Regions from separate parts of the Bacteroides sp. RCH18 genome, predicted to be linked through region 1. Evidence: riboswitches for the same ligand, from Rfam matches in the RefSeq annotation. Region 1 holds a riboswitch; the other holds the start of a gene.
What was found. Region 1 has a riboswitch for thiamine pyrophosphate ahead of ACHLI0_RS09995 (TonB-dependent receptor). Riboswitches for the same ligand answer to the same signal wherever they lie in the genome.
Positions count from the first base shown of each region.

Region 1 (3,639 bases):
TCGTTGACTCCGGTAAATTCGACTGGGTAGCTTCGGGTAAATTCCCACAGTTGACAGAGCCCGATCCGAGTTACCATGGAGTACGCTTTGTAGACGCTGCCGGTCCGGCTGCTTACGTCACCCGCATTCGTGCCACTTTGCTACGGGACACGGGAGCAACGATCAGTCCGTTCAATGCCTTCATCCTGCTGCAAGGGTTGGAAACACTTTCTTTGCGTGTAGAACGCCATGTAGAAAACGCGCTAAAAGTGGTAAACTTCCTGAATAATCATCCGAAGGTGAAGAAAGTCAATCATCCGTCACTCTCCAATCATCCGGATCATGCACTTTATCAACGCTATTTCCCGAATGGTGCAGGCTCCATCTTCACGTTTGAAGTAAAAGGAGGACAGGAAGAAGCGCACCGCTTCATCGACAGTCTGGAGATTTTCTCGTTGCTGGCCAATGTAGCTGACGTGAAATCACTGGTCATCCATCCGGCAAGTACCACACACTCGCAACTTAATGCGCAGGAACTTGCAGAACAGGAGATTTATCCGGGCACTGTACGTCTATCCATCGGAACGGAACATATCAATGACCTGATAGCCGATCTGGAACAGGCACTCGCCAAAATCTGACATTAGATTCTAACCTATTTGTCTGTTAAAATGTGATTGACAACAAGACGCAATGAAGATTCGGGGATTGAACTTTCCATCACTATGATACGTTATAACAATATAACATTAAAACATTGCAGTTATGGAGAAATATTTAATACACAGCAACGAACTGCATCTGATAGACGCAGGGAAAATCCACCAGGCAGTAGAGAAAATGGTGGAGTCACTCGATCTTGCCGCAGGATCAACCAGCAATTTTGATCTCTATCAGGTCGTAGAAAGCTACTTTAAGGACCTTGAAAAAAGAAGGAAAATCAACCATGTACTGGGGATCAAAGAAGACCGATATGAATTTGCTGAGGATTTCGGCATCAAATAAAAAGAAATTTTCCAATCACACCAGACAATTTGTTCATATAAAATGAGAGAGTCTCACCGAAGTGAAACTCTCTCGTTTTAGCATATATTGTATAGTGATCAGTTTCCCTGATGTACGGTAAGTTGCGGGAACGGGAAGTTGATGCCTTTTTCATTAAAGGTTTCATAAATAGTCTTGTTTATATCAAAATAAACTCCCCAGTAATCTGCCGTATTCACCCACACACGGACTACCACATTCACACTGCTGGCATCCAGCGCATGAAGGGCAATAAACGGGGCGGGATCAGTCAGAATACGCTTGTCGGCCGTCAGTATATCACGGACAATCTGCTGTACCTTATTATAATCTTCTCCATAATCCACGCCAACAATCCATTCTACACGGCGCGTTGTCTGTGTATTATAGTTTGTCACCACTCCACTGCTCATTGCACCGTTCGGTATATAAATCACTTTATTATCTCCGGTAGTCAGAATGGTGTGAAATATCTGTATTTCCTTAACCGTTCCGGAAACTCCCTGACTTTCAATCCAGTCTCCTACCTTATAAGGCTTGAAGAGCAATACGATCAGTCCGCCGGCAAAGTTCTGCAAATTACCGGACAGCGCCATACCGACAGCCACACCGGCAGAAGCCAACAGGGCTGCAAATGAAGTTGTTTCGACTCCCAAAGCACCGACTACAGAAATAATCAACAGAATGGTCAGCAGAATATTTACCAGACTCTTCACAAAAGTCTTGATGCTTATATCCACTTTTCTTCTGTCCATCAGACGTCCGACAAACCGGTTAAGCATCGAAATCAGGAAACGTCCTACGATGAAGACAAGGGTAGCAATCAGGATGCGTTCTCCGGCACGGATACCGAAATCTACCAATTGCTGGGTGATCAGAGAAAGCTTGTCCAATCCGTCCGCATTGGCTATCGCTTCTTCCATTAATTTATCTGCGGCGATTTGTGTAGAATCCGCAAGCTGTGTTGCTGTCGCCTGAAATAATAGTAGCATAATTTGATAATTATATTAAAATGAATAAATAGCTGACTTGTCATATTTCAACAAACTACAAAGTTATATTGTTTTTAGCAAATCTAAAAGTTTTTTTTGCTTTCCTCCCGCAAAAGCAGTAATTTTGCCAACGATTCACTAAGTAGGGGTGCCTTAACATGACGGGCTGAGAACATACCCATAGAATCTGAACCGGGTAATGCCGGCGTAGAGAACTAATTAATAAGCAAGATGAAAAAAATGATGATGATGGCCGTCGCCTTATTGGGCGCAGGCTTCTCTGTCCATGCACAAACGAGTGCAAAGGATAGTCTGAAAGTAATCAACCTGCAAGAAGTGCAGGTAGTATCCACACGTGCTACAGCAAAAACTCCCGTAGCATTTACCAATATAGGCAAAGCCGAACTTAAAAAAGTGAACTTCGGGCAGGATATTCCCTACCTGCTGAGCATGACTCCTTCCACACTGACCACATCGGATGCGGGATCGGGCATCGGCTATACGACTCTTCGTGTACGAGGCACTGACGGCACGCGTATCAACATCACTGTAAACGGCATTCCGATGAACGATGCCGAAAGCCACAATCTGTTCTGGGTAAATATGCCCGACTTCTCTTCTTCCGTAAAGGATATGCAAGTGCAACGTGGCGCAGGAACATCGACCAACGGCGCCGGTGCCTTCGGAGCCAGTGTCAATATGCAGACCGAAGGTGCATCCATGAAACCGTATGCCGAGTTCAACGGTTCCTATGGTTCTTTCAACACCCACAAGGAAACTGTAAAAGTGGGAACCGGACTACTGAACAATCACTGGACATTCGATGCCCGACTTTCCAACATCGGTACGGACGGATACATCGACCGCGCCTCCGTCAATCTCAACTCTTACTATCTGCAAGGAGGATATTTCGCCGAAAATACGTCTGTCAAACTGATCGCATTCACAGGAAAAGAAAAGACGTATCATGCCTGGGGATATGCCACTAAAGCAGAAATGGAAGAACACGGAAGACGGTATAACCCTTGCGGCGAATATACCGGAGACGATAATGAAAAACATTATTATGCCGACCAGACGGATAACTATCTGCAAAAGAATTATCAACTTCTTTTCAACCATACCTTCTCCACCGCATGGAATCTGAACGTAGCCCTGCACTACACCAAAGGTGACGGCTACTATGAGGAATATAAAGAAGACAGATCTTTCGTAGAATACGGCCTGAAACCTTTTACAACAGACGGAAAAGAAATTTCGGAAAGCGATCTGGTTCGCCAGAAGAAAATGGATAATAAGTTTGGCGGGGGTGTTTTCTCCCTCAATTATACCAACCACCGACTAACGACATCTTTGGGCGGAGGCATCAATCAATATCGGGGCAATAACTTCGGGAAAGTGACCTGGGTAAAAAACTACATCGGCGCACTATCTCCCGACCATGAATACTACCGCAACCAATCGAAGAAAACCGACGGTAACATCTATCTGAAAGCAAGCTACGACCTCACCGGAGGACTAAGTGCCTATGCCGACCTGCAATACCGGCACATCGACTACACCATCGACGGAGCAAATGACAAATACGACTGGAATAAAAATGCGTTGCGTCCGCTGGCCGTAGACAAGAAATTCGACTTTTTCA
Region 1 covers NZ_JBIPTC010000001.1:2,506,348-2,509,986, forward strand. Annotated here, with positions in the region: gene ACHLI0_RS09980 (O-acetylhomoserine aminocarboxypropyltransferase/cysteine synthase family protein) at 1-620, shown strand, start outside; gene ACHLI0_RS09985 (hypothetical protein) at 745-984, shown strand; gene ACHLI0_RS09990 (mechanosensitive ion channel family protein) at 1,083-1,994, opposite strand; TPP riboswitch at 2,129-2,225, shown strand; gene ACHLI0_RS09995 (TonB-dependent receptor) at 2,226-3,639, shown strand, end outside.

Region 2 (3,639 bases), 1.6 Mb from region 1:
AGAGTTGCCTGTTTTCAGCCTGACTGCTACTGCCATCGGTTATTGGGCAATCGGAGGGTATATCCCCCAGTACGACGGAATAGGGAGAAGCATGGGAGAACAGGCTTATCAATTTCTGGACAAGGGGAAAAACAATGTCAGCCACATTCATTTGTTGCCCAACAGATACAAATTTGATGCCAACAAACTGCATGAATGGGGATTTCAGGACAAGAAACTACCTTTCAATTCACTTATCATCAACCAACAGGTGCCTTTCTTTCAGGCATATCGGACGGAAGTGCAATTCATCCTGTTTACCTTCCTTGTACTGATAGGCGGACTGTTTATCTCACTGTATTATTATTACCGGACAAAAATCTTAAAGAATCACCTTGAGAAGACTACAGCCCAATTAAGGGAAGATAAAAAGAAACTGGAATTATCGGAAATTGCGCTACGTCATGCCAAAGAGCGTGCCGAAGAAGCCAATCAACTGAAAAGTGCCTTCGTATCAAATATGAGCCACGAAATACGGACACCGCTGAACGCTATTGTCGGCTTTTCCAGCCTGCTGATCGATACCGTGGAAGCAACGGATGAGCAGAAGGAATATGCGGATATCATCCAGACTAATTCCGAATTGTTATTGCAGCTGATCAGTGATGTACTGGATGTATCACGCTTGGAATCAGGTAAACTGCTGTTCAAGTATGAATGGTGCGAACTGGTAAATCATTGCCAGAACATGATCACACTGACCAGGAAGAACCGGACAAGAGATATAGATGTCAGGCTTCAGATGCCGAAAGAGCCTTATATGCTCTATACCGACCCGCTACGTTTGCAGCAGGTGATCATCAACTTACTGAACAATGCGCTGAAGTTTACTCCCGACGGCGGAAGTATCACGCTGGATTATAAAATAGACGAAGAAGACCAGTGTATGCTGTTCTCTGTGACCGATACAGGCGCGGGCATCCCCGAAGACAAGCAGGAACTGGTATTCCAGCGTTTTGAAAAGCTCAACGAATTTGTGCAGGGAACAGGCTTGGGACTGGCAATCTGCAAACTGACCATACAACGCATGGGAGGCGATATCTGGATTGACAAGAATTATAAGAACGGAGCACGGTTTGTCTTTTCTCATCCTATCAAAAAGCGGGAATCGGAAGAAAAATGAAAAAAAAACGGATAATTTGATGAATCTTTGTTTCTTTTTCGCTTACTTTGCTCCCGTAAAGACAAAGGGGTGCCCCAAAGAGGGGCTGAGATTATACCCTAGGAACCTGAGGCAGTTAGCACTGACGTAGGGATTGTGTTTCTTTCTTATCGCCTTTCTATATAAGCACGCTCTTTGTATTTACTTTCAACTTATTAATACTGATAGGACAATGAAAGTACAAGTTAACAACAAAGAGGTGGAAATGACTCCTGCTTCTACCCTTACACAACTGGCTGCCCAACTGGAACTTCCGGTACAAGGCATCGCTATTGCCGTAAACAACAAAATGATTCCACGTTCCGAATGGGAGAAATTCACGTTACAGGAGAATGATAACCTCGTGGTCATCAAAGCGGCTTGTGGAGGGTAAAAGTATGGTCAGTCTACAATTTATCACCCACCAGACCGATCGGTATACTTATTTCGAATCGGCACTCATGGCACTTGAAGGAGGATGTAAATGGATTCAGCTACGCATGAAGGAAGCTCCGTGTGAAGAGGTGGAAGCTGTTGCCCTCCAACTAAAGCCGCTCTGCAAAGAAAAAGAAGCGATCTTACTTCTGGATGACCACGTCGAACTTGCCAAAAAGCTGGAAGTGGACGGAGTGCATCTGGGCAAAAAAGATATGCCGATAGATCAGGCACGACAATTACTTGGAGAAGCATTTATTATCGGAGGTACGGCAAATACATTCGAGGATGTCGTACAGCACTACCGTGCCGGAGCGGATTACCTCGGCATCGGTCCTTTCCGGTTTACCACTACAAAGAAAAACCTGAGTCCTGTTCTGGGACTGGAAGGTTATACCGCTATTTTATCTCAGATGAAGGAAGCGAATATCGAACTGCCGGTAGTAGCCATCGGAGGAATCACCCGTGAGGATATACCCGCCATACTCGAAACCGGAGTGAACGGAATCGCGCTTTCCGGAACGATTCTTCGGGCGGAGGATCCGGCAGCGGAAACACGAAAGATTTTGAACATGAAACGTATAATCAAATAAAATAATTGAAAAGTGGAAAAGTTAGTAATTGCAGGCCGTGAGTTCAACTCCCGCCTTTTTCTGGGTACAGGAAAATTCAATTCCAATGAAGTAATGGAACAAGCCATTCTGGCATCGGGCACTGAAATGGTAACCGTAGCCATGAAGCGCATCGACATGGATGACAAAGAAGACGACATGCTGAAACATATTATTCATCCGAATATCCAGTTGCTACCCAACACATCGGGAGTACGTGATGCGGAAGAAGCTGTTTTCGCCGCACAGATGGCACGTGAAGCTTTTGGTACCAACTGGCTGAAACTGGAAATCCATCCGGATCCGCGCTATCTGCTCCCCGACTCTATCGAAACCCTAAAGGCTACAGAACAGCTTGTTAAACTGGGCTTTATCGTATTACCCTATTGCCAGGCCGACCCTGTGCTCTGCAAACGACTGGAAGAAGCCGGTGCCGCTACCGTAATGCCGCTGGGTGCTCCCATCGGAACTAACAAAGGACTGCAAACCAAAGAATTCCTGCAGATTATTATCGAACAGGCCGGTATCCCCGTTGTCGTAGATGCCGGAATCGGTGCACCGAGCCACGCTGCCGAAGCAATGGAACTGGGTGCTTCTGCCGTACTGGTAAATACCGCTATCGCCGTAGCAGGCAATCCGGTAGAAATGGCGTTGGCCTTCAAAGCCGCCACCGAAGCCGGAAGACGGGCATACGAAGCAGGACTGGGTCTGCAGGCTGATAACTTTATAGCAGAAGCAAGTTCACCTTTAACTGCATTTTTGGAATAAGTAATAGGTGATAAGTAATAGGTAATAAGTAGGGAGTAGTGTTTGTTTCACTATTCTTAATAATACGATAATAAAATTCTATGGAACAAAAAATAAAATTTTCCCGTTCTCAGAAAGTATATCTGCCGGGTAAACTCTATCCGAACATCCGTGTAGCCATGCGGAAAGTTGAACAAGTGCCCAGCGTCAGCTTCGAAGGCGAAGAAAAGATAGCTACTCCGAATCCGGAAGTATACGTATATGACACCAGCGGTCCGTTCAGTGACCCGTCAATGAGCATTGATCTTAAGAAAGGACTTCCCCGCTTACGTGAAGAATGGATTGTGGGACGCGGTGACGTAGAGCAACTCCCCGAAATCACTTCGGAATACGGACAAATGAGACGTGATGACAAAAGTCTGGATCATCTCCGCTTTGAACACATCGCCCTTCCCTATCGTGCCAAAAAGGGAGAAGCCATCACTCAGATGGCATACGCCAAACGAGGAATCATCACTCCGGAAATGGAATATGTGGCGATCCGCGAAAATATGAACTGTGAGGAACTGGGAATTGAAACTCACATTACTCCCGAATTTGTCCGTAAAGAAATAGCAGAAGGACGTGCAGTGCTGCCTGCCAACATCAATCATCCGGAAGCCGAAC
Region 2 covers NZ_JBIPTC010000001.1:882,709-886,347, forward strand. Annotated here, with positions in the region: gene ACHLI0_RS03395 (sensor histidine kinase) at 1-1,162, shown strand, start outside; TPP riboswitch at 1,218-1,312, shown strand; gene thiS (sulfur carrier protein ThiS) at 1,374-1,574, shown strand; gene ACHLI0_RS03405 (thiamine phosphate synthase) at 1,579-2,208, shown strand; gene ACHLI0_RS03410 (thiazole synthase) at 2,221-2,994, shown strand; gene thiC (phosphomethylpyrimidine synthase ThiC) at 3,075-3,639, shown strand, end outside.
Region 2: another riboswitch for thiamine pyrophosphate. It lies ahead of thiS (sulfur carrier protein ThiS); the one in region 1 lies ahead of ACHLI0_RS09995 (TonB-dependent receptor).